Regions from separate parts of the Geobacillus lituanicus genome, predicted to be linked through region 1. Evidence: riboswitches for the same ligand, from Rfam matches in the RefSeq annotation. Region 1 holds a riboswitch; the other holds the start of a gene.

Region 1 (6,770 bases):
TTGGCAAGCAGCAGCTTGATTTCATCGCCGACAATCGCCTTCACATTCGGCATGAGCCGATCGAGCTTCCGCTTGGCTTCTTGCAAGTGGGCTTTGTTCGTGTCATTGAGCGAATAGCCGAGGCTGTTTAGCGCCATCCCCATCACTTCGCGCGCCCCGTCGACAAGCAAAATTTGATTGCGCAAGTCCGGGTTCCATAAGTCGTTCCAGCTTGTGATGGTCTTGCCGCCAAGCATCTCGCGGTTGTAGACGATGCCGACCGTCCCCCAAAAATACGGCACGGAATACCGGTTGTGCGGATCAAACGGCAAGTTGAGAAACCGCGGTTCGATATATTGCAAATTGGGAAGCTTTCGGTGATCAAGCGGCAGAAGCAGCTTTTCTTCGATCATTTTGCTGATGGCGTAATCGGATGGAACGGCGACGTCAAACGTTGCCCCGCCTTGGGCGATTTTCGCCATCATCGCCTCATTGGAATCAAACGTTTGGTAAATCACTTTCCACCCTGTCTCTTTTTCAAATTCGCGAATGAGCGCGGGGTCAATGTAATCGCCCCAGTTGTAGACCGTCACCGTTTTGCCTCCGCCGTACCCTTCCGCTTCGTTCAGCCGATGAGTGACAAACATCAGGACGAACGCGGCGATGAACACAGCCGCAAATCCTTGGACAAGCCGTCTCACCTACTTTCGCCCCCCTATCCCGTACAAGCGGCCGCCTTTTCGGCTGAGCACGTAATAGCCGATGACGAGCAGCATCGTAAATAAAAATAGCAGCGTCGACAGCGCATTGATCGATAAGGAAATGCCCTGGCGCGCCCGCGAATAAATTTCCACCGACAGCGTCGAGAACCCATTTCCCGTGACAAAAAAGGTCACGGCAAAGTCATCGAGCGAATACGTGAGCGCCATGAAAAAGCCCGCCCATATGCTCGGAGCCAAAAACGGCAGCACCACACCGGACAGCACTTGCCAATGACTGGCTCCTAAATCTCTAGCCGCATCAATCAGCGTCGGGCTCATTTCTTCCAGTTTCGGCAGCACCATTAACACGACAATCGGCACGCTAAAAGCGATATGGGACAACAGCACGGATGTAAAGCCGAGCTTGATGCCAGCGATTGTAAACAGCAGCAAAAACGAAGCACCGATGATGACGTCTGGGCTGACGATCAGCACGTTGTTGAGGGCGAGAAGAGCGTTTTTCGTCCGTTGCCGCTTGACATAGTAAATGGCGAGCGCCCCGATGACCCCGAGTATCGTCGCAACCGCCGCCGACAACAGTGCGATGACGATTGTATTCAAAACGATGATGGGCAAGCGGTCGTCGGACAGCACGTCGCGGTACCACTTGAGCGTGAACGATTGAAAATCGTGCATCGCCCCGCCGCTGTTGAAGGAATAATACATCAAATACACAATCGGCATATACATCACGGCAAACACGACTAACAAGTACACACGTCCCCATGCCTGCATCCGTTTCATCGGCTTCCCTCTTTTCTTCCGCTTCCTGTCAGGACGACGATGACCGCCATCGCGATCATTAACACAACCGCGATCGTCGCCCCCATCCCCCAATTTTGGGTGACAAGAAAATGCTGTTCAATGGCAGTGCCGAGCGTAATGACGCGGTTGCCAGCGACAAGGCGTGTAATCATAAACAGCGACAGCGCCGGGATGAATACCGCTTGGCAGCCGGCCTTCACTCCGCCAAGCGTGAGCGGAAAGACGACACGGCGGAACGTCGTCCAAGCCGAAGCGCCCAAATCGCGGGCGGCATCGACAAGCGATGGCGGCAGCTCCTCCAGCGCGTTGAAAATCGGCAGCACCATAAACGGAATAAAAATGTACACCGACACAAAGACAAAACTGAAATCGGTGAACAACAGCTGCCGCGGCCCGACGCCCAGCGCTTTCAACAAATCGTTGGCCAGCCCGTACGTGCCGAACAGCCCTAAAAACGCATACACCTTCAGCAGCAAATTCACCCACATCGGCAAAATAAGCAACAACAGCCATAGCTGCTTGTGCCGCGTCTTCGTCAGCCAATAGGCGGTCGGATAGCCGATGAGCAGCGACACAAGCGTGATTAAAAACGCATACCAAAACGAATACGCCATCATTTTCAAATAAATGGGCGTCCACACGGATTTGTAGTTGGACAACGTCCAATGGCCGTCAAGATCCAAAAACGATTCATACACCAAAAAGACAATCGGGGCCACGACAAACAGCACAAGCCAAATGCCATAAGGGATTAAATACCAGTTCCGCCACGCCCGTTCCGTCATGCGTCCTCATCCTCCTTTTCGAGTCGCATGACGTGAATCGCTTCCGGTTCAAAACGAAGGCCGACCGTTTCCCCGACTTCGGCCTTTTTCGTCGAATGGACAAGCCATTCGTTTCCGTTTTCGTCATAGCCGCAAATTTCATAATGGACACCGCGGAATAAGAGCGAATCGACGCGGATGACGATCTGCCCGTCTTCCGGCGCCGCGAGCTCCAAATCTTCCGGGCGGATGACGACATCGACCGGTTCGTTTGGCGCGAAGCCGCGGTCAACACACGCAAACTGTTTGCCGGCAAATTCGACGAGGAAATCGTCGATCATGCGCCCTGACAAAATGTTCGATTCGCCAATGAAATCGGCGACGAATCGATTGACAGGCTCGTCGTAAATGTCTTTCGGCGTCCCAAACTGCTGAATTTTTCCTTTATTCAGAACAAAAATGTAATCGGACATCGCCAACGCTTCTTCTTGATCATGCGTGACAAAAATGAACGTAATCCCTAAGCGGCGCTGCAGTTCGCGAAGTTCATACTGCATTTCCGTGCGCAGCTTCAAATCCAAGGCCGATAGCGGCTCATCCAAGAGCAACACTTCTGGCTCATTCACAATCGCCCGCGCAATCGCGACGCGCTGGCGTTGGCCGCCGGACATCTCTTGAATGCGGCGGCGCTCATAGCCTTCCAAGTTGACAAACCGGAGCGCTTCGCTCACTTTTTGGCGGATGTCCGCTTCTTTCATCTTTTTCACGCGCAAGCCAAATGCCACGTTTTCAAACGCATCGAGGTGAGGGAACAACGCATAGTCTTGAAAAACAGTGTTGACTTGCCGTTTGTTCGGCGGGACGTTTTGAATCGGCTTCCCGTGGAAATAAATCGTTCCTTCCGTCGGTTCGATAAACCCGGCAATCAGCCGCAAAATCGTCGTCTTCCCGCACCCTGACGGGCCAAGCAGCGTATAAAACTTCCCGCGCTCCATCGCAAAACTGACATCATCCAGTACGGCTGCGCCGTCGTATTCCTTCGTCACTCGCTCGAAGCGGATGATTTCTCCGTTCACTTTCAGCCCCCCATCTTCTTGATGTTCACTATTCCTAATTAGAACATAGGAGAGTAGAAAGTGCAACGGAAAAATATGCTTTCCGCCATGTCGGCGACTAAAAAACAAAAAGCGGCTGACTATTCCGCAGAACAGCTTCCAATTTTGCCCGCAATGCGGAAAGCCGCTGTCTCATTGATCGTTTTTTCAAATTTCCTTGCTTCACCGTATTGAATAATTTCAAAAAATACATTAAATTATATAGTAATAGTCAAGACGAAATAAACAACCGCATACGGACATTCTTATCAAGAGAGGGGGAGGGACTGGCCCGGTGAACCCTCAGCAACCTGGCCCGCGGCCAAGGTGCTAAATCCAGACAGGCAACAGCCTGGAAGATAAGAAGAAGCGAACGAAAAGTCTTCTTCTTAGAAGGCTTTTTTCTTTTACTACAACGAAATGGGGGAATCAAACGTGGGGCTGCTCGATGAGTTGAAACAACGCATTCTCATCGCCGACGGAGCGATGGGGACGCTGTTATATTCGCATGGCGTCGACCGTTGTTTTGAAGAATTGAATCTATCGAATCCAGACGAAATCATTCATATTCATGAAGCGTATATCGCGGCGGGCGCCGATGTCATTCAGACGAATACATACGGCGCCAACTATGTGAAACTCGCGCGCTACGGCTTGCAAGACGAGGTGCCGACGATCAATCGCGCCGCTGTAAGACTGGCGAAGCAAGCAGCCAATGGGGGGGCGTACGTGCTCGGAACGATCGGAGGGCTGCGCACGTTAAACAAAAGCGTCGTCACGCTCGAAGAAGTGAAACGGACGTTTCGCGAGCAGCTGTTTGTGCTGCTTGCCGAAGGGGTTGATGGTGTGCTGCTGGAGACGTATTACGATTTGGAAGAGTTGGAGACGGTGCTTGCCATCGCGCGCAAAGAGACGGACTTGCCGATTATCGCCCATGTGTCGCTCCATGAAGTCGGCGTTTTGCAAGACGGCACGCCGCTCGCGGACGCCCTTAGCCGCCTGGAGGCGCTCGGGGCCGATGTTGTCGGGCTCAACTGCCGGCTTGGTCCGCACTATATGATTCAGTCGCTTGAGGAAGTGCCCCTGCCCAATCGCGCATTTTTGTCGGCGTATCCGAACGCGAGCCTCCCGGATTACCGCGACGGCCGGCTTGTCTATGAAACGAACGCGGAATATTTTGAAGAGGCGGCCAAAGCGTTCCGCGATCAAGGGGTGCGCTTGATCGGCGGGTGCTGCGGCACGACGCCGAAACATATTGAGGCAATGGCAAAGGCGCTCGCCGACCGGACGCCGGTGACGGAAAAAACGGTGAAGCGGCGCACGGCATCTGTATCGGTGCAAGCCGATCGGCCCGCGCCGACTCCGCTTCCCGAGCTCGCCCGCACGCGCCGCTCGGTCATTGTCGAACTCGATCCGCCGAAGCAACTCGGCATTGACAAGTTTCTCGCTGGGGCGAAAGCGCTCCATGACGCTGGCATCGACGCACTGACGTTAGCTGACAACTCACTTGCCACGCCGCGCATCAGCAACGCCGCCGTCGCCACTATCGTGAAAGAGCGGCTCGGCGTCCGCCCGCTCGTGCATATTACGTGCCGCGACCGCAACTTGATCGGCCTGCAGTCGCATTTGATGGGCTTGCATACGCTCGGCATCACCGACGTGCTCGCTATTACCGGCGACCCGTCGAAAATCGGCGATTTCCCGGGAGCGACGTCCGTGTATGATGTGTCGTCATTCGATCTCATCCGCCTGATCAGCCAATTCAACGAGGGATTATCGTACTCGGGCAAACCGCTTGGGCAAAAAACGAACTTCTCGATCGGTGCGGCCTTCAATCCGAACGTCCGCCATTTGGATAAAGCGGTTGAGCGAATGGAGAAAAAAATTCAATGCGGCGCCCACTATTTCTTGACCCAGCCGGTTTACTCGGAAGAAAAAATCGTGCAAATATACGAAACAACGAAACATCTCGCCACGCCGATCTACATCGGCATTATGCCGCTTGTGAGCGCGCGCAACGCCGAGTTTTTGCACCATGAAGTGCCGGGGATCACTCTGTCGGACGAGATTCGCGCCCGCATGGCCGCCTGCGGCAGCGACCCAGTAGAAGCGGCGCGCGAAGGAATTGCCATCGCCAAATCGCTCATTGACGCGGCGTTTGATTTGTTTAACGGCATTTATTTGATCACGCCGTTTTTGCGCTATGACATGACAGTCGAGCTCGTCCGCTACATCCATGAAAAAGAAGCGGCCGCCAAAGAAAGGAAGGTTGTTCATGGCTAACATCACCTTAGAACAGCAGCTGCAGCGAAAAATTCTCGTCATTGACGGCGCGATGGGGACGATGATCCAAAGCGCCAACCTATCAGCCGCCGATTTTGGCGGCGAGGCGTATGAAGGGTGCAACGAATATTTGACCCTCACCGCCCCGCCTGTCATCCGCCGCATTCACGAAGCGTATTTGGAAGCGGGCGCTGACATCATCGAAACGAACACGTTCGGGGCGACGCGCATTGTGCTCGATGAATACAACCTCGGTCATTTGGCGCTTGAGCTGAACATCGAAGCGGCCAAGCTCGCCAAACAAGCGGCGGAGGCGTTCTCCACCCCGGACTGGCCGCGCTTTGTCGCCGGGTCGATGGGGCCGACGACGAAGACGTTGTCGGTGACAGGCGGCGCGACCTTTGAGGAACTCGTCGCCGCCTATGAAGAACAAGCGCGCGGGCTGCTGTTGGGCGGCGTCGATCTTCTGTTGCTGGAGACGTGCCAAGATACGTTGAACGTAAAAGCCGGATTTCTCGGCATTTCCAAGGCGTTTGAAGCGGTCGGCCGCCGCGTGCCGCTCATGATTTCCGGCACGATCGAACCGATGGGCACGACACTCGCCGGGCAGGCGATCGATGCGTTTTTCATCTCGGTGCGCCATATGAAGCCGATCGCCGTCGGCTTAAACTGCGCGACCGGCCCGGAGTTTATGACCGACCATTTGCGCACGCTCGCCTCGCTTGCGGACACGGCGGTCAGCTGCTATCCGAACGCCGGGCTGCCGGATGAAGAAGGCCGCTACCATGAAACGCCGGAGATGTTGGCAGAGAAAATCCGCCGCTTTGCCGAAAAAGGATGGATCAACATCGTCGGCGGGTGTTGCGGCACGACGCCGGACCATATCCGCGCCATCGCCGAAGCGGTGCGCGGCATCCCGCCGCGGGCGATCCCGTCTTCGTTTGACGTCCACGCCGTCTCCGGCATCGAGGCGCTCATTTATGATGAAACGATGCGCCCGCTCTTTGTCGGCGAGCGGACAAACGTCATCGGCTCGCGCAAATTCAAACGCCTCATCGCCGAAGGGAAATACGAAGAAGCGGCGGAAATCGCCCGCGCCCAAGTGAAAAACGGCGCCCATGTCA
Region 2 (6,770 bases), 130 kb from region 1:
GAGAAGCCATTTTGCGCGAGATTAGGCCGATCGAAGCGATTGAGCCGCTGTTAGCCGGCATCCGCTCCCATCACGAACGCATCGATGGGAAAGGATATCCAGACGGTTTAACAGGCGACGAGATTCCGTTGTTTGGCAAAATCATCGCCGTGGCCGATGCATTTGACGCCATGACTTCGGATCGTCCGTACCGTAAAGGGATGGATATTCATCAAGCGGCAGACATCTTGAGAAAAGGAAAGGGAACCCAGTGGGACGGCGAACTCGTCGATCTCTTTTTGAAGCACTTAAAAGAGGAGCGGCTGTTGTCAACCTCAGCGGCATCTTGACCCGCCCGCCGAGCTGTGAAGGCTTGGCGGGCTGATGGCTATGGCGTTGAAACTGACGGCCGCTCCTGAACAAACGACAACGCCTGCTCAAAATCGGCGATCAAATCGTTGACATCCTCAAGCCCGACGCTCAGCCGCAACAAGCCGTCGGTAATGCCGCGACGAAGCCGCTCATCTTTCGGCATGGCGGCGTGCGACATTTTCGCCGGGTGCGATAAAATTGACTCGACCGCCCCAAGGCTGACGGCGAACACGGGCAGGCGGACGTTTTGCACGAACGTCCGGGCCGATTCTTCATCGGCTAAACGGAACGACAGCACAGCGCCAAACCCGGCCGCCTGATGGCGCTGGATGTCATGGCCTGGGTGGTGCGAAAGCCCCGGATAATACACATCTTCCACTTTCGGATGGCGCGCCAAATACTCAGCGATGGCCAGTGCGGATTCGGACGACTGCTTCAGCCGGACGTGGAGCGTTTTTAATCCCCGCAGCACAAGCCACGCATCTTGGACGCCAAGGATGGCGCCAAACGCGTTTTGCAGTTTGTACAGCTCTTTTCCCAACTCTTCATCTTTCACCACGGCCAATCCGGCGACGACGTCGCTATGGCCGGCTAAAAATTTCGTGGCGCTGTGAAGGACAATATCGACGCCAAGGTCAAGCGGCCGCTGCAACGCCGGCGTCATGAACGTATTATCCAAGAATGTCAAACAGCCATGCGCCTTCGCCAGCTTGACGACGCCTTGAATATCGGTCACTTTTAACAATGGATTGGACGGCGTTTCCATATAAATGACTTTCGTGTTCGGCCGGATGTTTTCCGCTACTGCGTTTAAATCGGTCATATCGACAAACGTATATTCAATGCCAAAGCGGCCGAGCACCTCCGTAATCATCCGGTACGTGCCGCCGTAGACGTCTTCGGTCACGAGGACGTGGTCGCCTCGGGACAAGAGCAAAAACGCCGTCGAAATGGCCGCCATGCCAGAAGCGAAGGCGAATCCGCGCACGCCGCCTTCTAACGCCGCGATCGTTTCCTCGAGCGCCTCGCGCGTCGGGTTGCCGGAGCGGCTGTAGTCGTATTTGCCGAATGAATCGAAATCGAACTGATGGAACGTGGAGGCGTGCTGGATCGGCACGCTCACCGCTCCCGTGTGGCGATCGACTTTCCATTCATTGTGGAGCAGTTTCGTTGAAAACGACCATTCCCGTTCCATCGCTTACACCTCTTTCATGTTTTTCAATGCCTGCGCCAAGTCGGCGATTAAATCATCCGCATGTTCGATGCCGACCGAGAAGCGGAGCAGCCGGTTGCAAATACCGTTTTGGATGCGGATTTCCTCAGGAATGTCCGCATGCGTCTGCGTCGCTGGGTACGTAATAAAGCTTTCGACTCCGCCCAGGCTTTCCGCGAACGTAATGAGGCGCAAGCTTTTTAAAAACCCGTTCACCCACTTTTCATCGGCAATCCGGAACGACAGCATCCCGCCTCTTCCTGGATATAAGACGTCTGTAACATCTTCATGTTCGCGCAAAAAGGCGCTGATGCGCTTGGCGTTTTCTTCATGCTGGCGCATCCTTAGCGCCAGCGTTTTCATCCCGCGAATCAACAGCCACGAATCAAACGGCGACAAAACCGCGCCGATGGCGTTCTGATACTCGGCCAGGCGTTGACAGAGCTCCTCGCCCTTGGCGACGACAAGGCCAGCCAACACGTCGTTATGGCCGCCTAAATATTTCGTGGCGCTGTGGATGACAATATCGGCGCCTTGTTCGATCGGGCGTTGAAGCACCGGTGTATAAAACGTGTTGTCAACGATCAACAAAAGCCCATGCCGCTTGGCGAATTCGGAGACGGCGCGGATATCGGTCTCATGCATAAGCGGGTTCGTCGGTGTTTCCAGGAAAATCGCTTTCGTTTTTTCGGTGATACACGCTTCCACCGCAGCGAGATCAGCAAAATCGACGTAATGGAATCCAAGACCATACTTGCGCCAGCCGCGCTCAAACAGGCGGTACGTCCCGCCGTAAAGGTCGGCCGATACGAGAAACTCGTCTCCGCTCTCAAACAAGGCGAGCACTGTCTGAATGGCGGCCATGCCGGAGCTGAACGCATAGCCTTGGTCGCCGCCTTCCAGTCTCGCGATCGCTTCTTCGACGATTTTGCGCGTCGGGTTGCCGGTGCGGATATAGTCAAACCCGGTCGACTCCCCGATGCCGGCATGGCGGTAGGCGGTGGAAAAATAAACTGGCGGGTTGACCGTCCCCGTCACCGTTTCGCTCCGGTTGCCAATTTGCGCTAACAACGTCTCTAGTTTCTCCATCTCATCTCTCTCCTTCTGTTGAAAATTCCATCATGGATCAACAACCAACCACTTAACGCCCAACGAAGCGCCGCTGTTGGTCAAGCAGCGGCTGAGGGCCTTGATCCTCGACGCCTCTCGGTTGAGGGAACAGCCGCTTGAGCAAATAAAAAAAGTCTTCTAAGAAGAAGACTTTTCCATACGCACATGGTCATGCTTCTTCTTATCTGCCGAATTGAATGCTCAATTCGCTGGATTTAGCACCTGGCCGTCGGGCGGCTGGTTGCTGAAGCTTCATTGGGCCAGTTCCCTCCGCTTCTCTTGATAAGAACCGCTGCGTATTTAATTTTGTTAATTGTTAATTTAGTGAACTACCCACCACCTACACTTCGCTTAGAGGTGGGGGCTTCAAGCGACTTGTGTGTGTTCGCCGAACGGTAAGCCACACACAAGAACCCTTTACGCTTCCCTTCGTTCCGAAGGTGTCCGTTCTAACCATATTCTATCATATTCGTTGGCTAACGCCAACCGAAATTCATCTCCCACTTTCACTTCGTTTAGAAGTGGGATACTTCTTTTGGAAAAAGATGTTAGAAAATTGTAACGCATTCCGGCCATTTTTGCAAGTCATTTTTTTTGCCGGCGCCAATGTTCGGCAAGTTCACGAAAAATTCGAGCCCTTCGTTAACATCTTTTTGCCTAAATATGTTACAATAACAAGTGAACTTGCGCTTTCATGGAGGATGATCATGGCGACAGCATCAGGAACGATGCGCGATTATACGCTTTACAGCAGGGAGCTGCAAGAAGAAATCGGGTTGCTTGTCTACTTGCCAAGCAATTTTTCTCCGTTGCATAAATATTCTTTATTAATCGCGCAAGACGGCAAGGATTATTTTATGTACGGAAAAATCAAAACCGTGATCGAGACACTCATGGACGAAGGAACGATCGACCGAACGATCGTTGTCGGCATCCCGTACCGGAACGTCAGCGACCGCTACGAGAAATACCACCCAGCCGGTCGAAAAAACGAAGCCTATATCCGCTTTTTGGCCCATGAGCTCGCGCCGTTTTTGGATCGCGAGTTGCCGACGTATCAAATGGGCAAAGGACGAGCGCTGATTGGCGATTCGCTGGGAGGAACCGTATCGCTTCTAGCCGGTCTGTTGTATCCGCATACATTTGGAAAAATCGCCATGCAGTCTCCTTACATTGACGACTCGGTGCTCGAACGCATCCGCGCGTTCCGCGCCCCGTCGCTTCTTTCCCTTTACCATTCCGTCGGCGCAGAAGAAACGGCGGTCAAAACGACGGACGGCCATGTACGCGATTTTATCACCCCGAACCGGGCCGCACGGGACTTATTGATCGAAAAGCGGTTTCCCTACACGTACCATGAATTTGCCGGCGGGCATGCATGGACGTATTGGCAGCCGGATGTGCCCCGGGCGGTATCGGCCATTTTGTCGCTGTAAATAACGGCAAACGAACCATCTGAAGGAGGGAAAGCGGAATGAAGTACGTCATTGTCATTTTTCCGCCAAAGCGGATTCAAGACTTCGCCAACTCGTACCGGAAGCGGTACGACAGCCATTACGCCCTCATCCCGCCGCACATTACATTGAAATACCCGTTTGAGGCGGATGAGGAGCAAATCAAAGAAATGACGAAAGAGCTGCGCCGCATCGCAGCGGAAACGGAGCCAATTCCGATCAAAGTGACGAAATTCAGCTCGTTTTACCCGACAAGCCCTATCATTTATTTGAAAGTCGAGCCAAACGAAGTGCTGGAACGGTTGCACGAGCAGCTGCACAGCGGCTTGTTTGCCGGGGAGCCGGAATTCGTGTTCGTGCCGCACATTACAATTGGCCGCGATTTGCCGAATGCGGAATACGCTGACGTCTACAGCCAACTGCGGCTGCAAAACGTCCATTTTGAAGAGACGGTCGACCGGTTCCACCTTCTTTACCAGCTCGAGAACGGATCATGGACTGTCTATGAAACCTTTATCGTTGGAGGAAAGGAAACGGGAGAATGAACGTCGCCATTGGAACAACGGAAGACCGCGCGTTGTATGAAGACGCGTTGCGCGTCCGTCGGATTGTATTCATCGAAGAGCAAAACGTGCCGGAAGAAGAAGAAATCGATGCATTTGAACATGAATCGTTCCATCTCGTCCTATACGATGGCGAACAAGCAGTCGCAGCCGGCCGGTTTCGCCTGGTCGATGAAGGGGTTGGCAAAGCGGAGCGCATCTGCGTTTTGCCGGCTTACCGCGGCCGCGGCGTCGGCCGGATGGTGATGGAGGCGTTGGAGCAGCTTGCGAAAACAAAAGGGGCGAAAACGGCGAAACTGAACGCCCAGACGCACGCAGAACCGTTTTACCAAAAGCTCGGCTATACGACCGTCTCCGGCGTCTTTATGGACGCCGGCATCCCACATGTCACGATGGTGAAATCACTCGAATGATGGCCATAGAACAGCCTCGTCTACACTGATCCAAGGCTTGGGATCATCGAACATCGTTTCGCTCTCCTGAGCCAAGCAGAGCAAAAGGGAGCTTTGCGCACGCAAGCTCCCTTTTGCTTATTTTTTGTTGTTCAACATATTGGCGATCGTGTTCAAATCAATTTGTTTGCCGTTATGGACGATCGCCTTGACGATTTGATCCTCAAGTTCTTTTGGCACTTTCCGGTTGGCAATTTGCGCCACCCGCTTCACCACTTGGCGCACCGTTTTTTCATCGCTGAAATTGGCGTTTTGCAGCGAGTTGGCGAGCTCAAAAACGTCTTTCATATTGACACCTGTTTTCTGTTCGATGTTTTTAAAAAATTGCTGATCCATCGTTCCGCCTCCTTCTCCCTGCTATATCGTATGATGCTCCCGCCTCGGCGTGCATCAAATTAGGGAAAGAAAAATACGAGCCGCTCCGTGGCGCCGAAACGGCCCGTATCCCATTCGCTTTTTCCGTTAGGCGACAAATGCCGCGCCGACAATAATCAACAAAATGAACAACACGACAATCAGCACAAAGCCACCGCCATAGCCACCGCCATAGCCGTAAGGATAACCATAACCGCAGAAGCCCATTATAATGTTCACCTCCTTCTCCGTTTACTGTATCGTATTCACCGGCTTAGCGGAGCGTATGGGCGCAAAGGCCATTTTGTCATCCAAATCGGCGGAACAGCTCGGCAAATTCCCGCTCCTTCTTCGCAAACCATTGCTCGATGTAGTCCAAGTTGCCTTGTACACTTTTTAAAAATCCATTGTTCAATTTTTCGATTTCTTGCAGCTGTTTGTTAAAGTCCTTTCCCCATTGTTCAAACAGGCGGATGAACGTTTCATGCCCTTCTTTGCGCGACGCAACCCAATTTTCGAGCGCTTTTTCCAACTCTTTGCTCACACTTTCCCCTCCTCTCTTACTGTTGTATGCAAAAACGACTGCCCGAGGTGAAGGCGTCCCCGTTCTTTTTTTGCCTTGCCATATGGTAAAGTAAAGATGAACGGCAACATGAAAGGGAGGGAACGAATGTGAGACAAATTGAAACAGTTGAGCAATTCGAGGCGGCCATTTCCGGCGATAAGCCAGCGATTATGAAGTTTTACACAACTTGGTGTCCAGACTGCGTGCGCCTGAACATGTTCATCGATGACATCATCCGCGATTACGGGCAGTACGACTGGTTCGAAATCGACCGAGATCAGTTTCCAGATCTTGGTGAGAAATACCAAGTGCTTGGCATTCCAAGTCTTCTTGTGTTCCGAAACGGGGAAAAAATCGCCCATCTGCATAGCGCTGATGCGAAAACGCCGGAAGAAGTGCGCGCCTTTTTGCAGTCCCTGCCGGAGTAAGACGGGGCGGCATCCTTGCCTCGCCAGAGAAGAAGGGCAACAAAAAGAGGCTGTCCGAGAAGGAAGCTTTCCTTCTCGGACAGCCATGCGAATGAACAGACAGCTCCTTATGGATCGCTGATTGTGGAAACGGAAGCCGTCAATATTCAATTTCGTCGTAGTCTTTCGGCTGGCGCATCAGCTGCGGGCTGTCAAACATGAATTCAATCGAAAATTCCTCATCGGTCGTCCGCGTTCGCTCCGGACGGCCGTTCGTTTTTAATTGGATTTGGATTTCCTC

Evidence for each region. Region 1 has a riboswitch for S-adenosylmethionine ahead of ACR1UW_RS05180 (bifunctional homocysteine S-methyltransferase/methylenetetrahydrofolate reductase). Riboswitches for the same ligand answer to the same signal wherever they lie in the genome.
Region 2: another riboswitch for S-adenosylmethionine. It lies ahead of ACR1UW_RS05900 (methionine biosynthesis PLP-dependent protein); the one in region 1 lies ahead of ACR1UW_RS05180 (bifunctional homocysteine S-methyltransferase/methylenetetrahydrofolate reductase).

The regions. Positions count from the first base shown of each region.
Region 1 covers NZ_CP194773.1:1,029,123-1,035,892, reverse strand. Annotated here, with positions in the region: gene ACR1UW_RS05205 (ABC transporter substrate-binding protein) at 1-680, opposite strand, end outside; gene ACR1UW_RS05200 (ABC transporter permease) at 681-1,484, opposite strand; gene ACR1UW_RS05195 (ABC transporter permease) at 1,481-2,290, opposite strand; gene ACR1UW_RS05190 (ABC transporter ATP-binding protein) at 2,287-3,345, opposite strand; gene ACR1UW_RS05185 (hypothetical protein) at 3,406-3,558, shown strand; SAM riboswitch class I at 3,627-3,729, shown strand; gene ACR1UW_RS05180 (bifunctional homocysteine S-methyltransferase/methylenetetrahydrofolate reductase) at 3,799-5,646, shown strand; gene metH (methionine synthase) at 5,639-6,770, shown strand, end outside.
Region 2 covers NZ_CP194773.1:1,159,328-1,166,097, reverse strand. Annotated here, with positions in the region: gene ACR1UW_RS05910 (HD-GYP domain-containing protein) at 1-329, shown strand, start outside; gene metC (cystathionine beta-lyase) at 368-1,546, opposite strand; gene ACR1UW_RS05900 (methionine biosynthesis PLP-dependent protein) at 1,550-2,653, opposite strand; SAM riboswitch class I at 2,853-2,963, opposite strand; gene ACR1UW_RS05895 (GTNG_0744 family esterase) at 3,382-4,110, shown strand; gene ACR1UW_RS05890 (YjcG family protein) at 4,149-4,673, shown strand; gene ACR1UW_RS05885 (GNAT family N-acetyltransferase) at 4,670-5,104, shown strand; gene spoVIF (sporulation-specific transcription regulator SpoVIF) at 5,222-5,479, opposite strand; gene ACR1UW_RS05875 (YjcZ family sporulation protein) at 5,606-5,725, opposite strand; gene ACR1UW_RS05870 (hypothetical protein) at 5,805-6,041, opposite strand; partial or broken gene ACR1UW_RS05865 (thioredoxin family protein) at 6,155-6,490, shown strand; gene ACR1UW_RS05860 (hypothetical protein) at 6,630-6,770, opposite strand, start outside.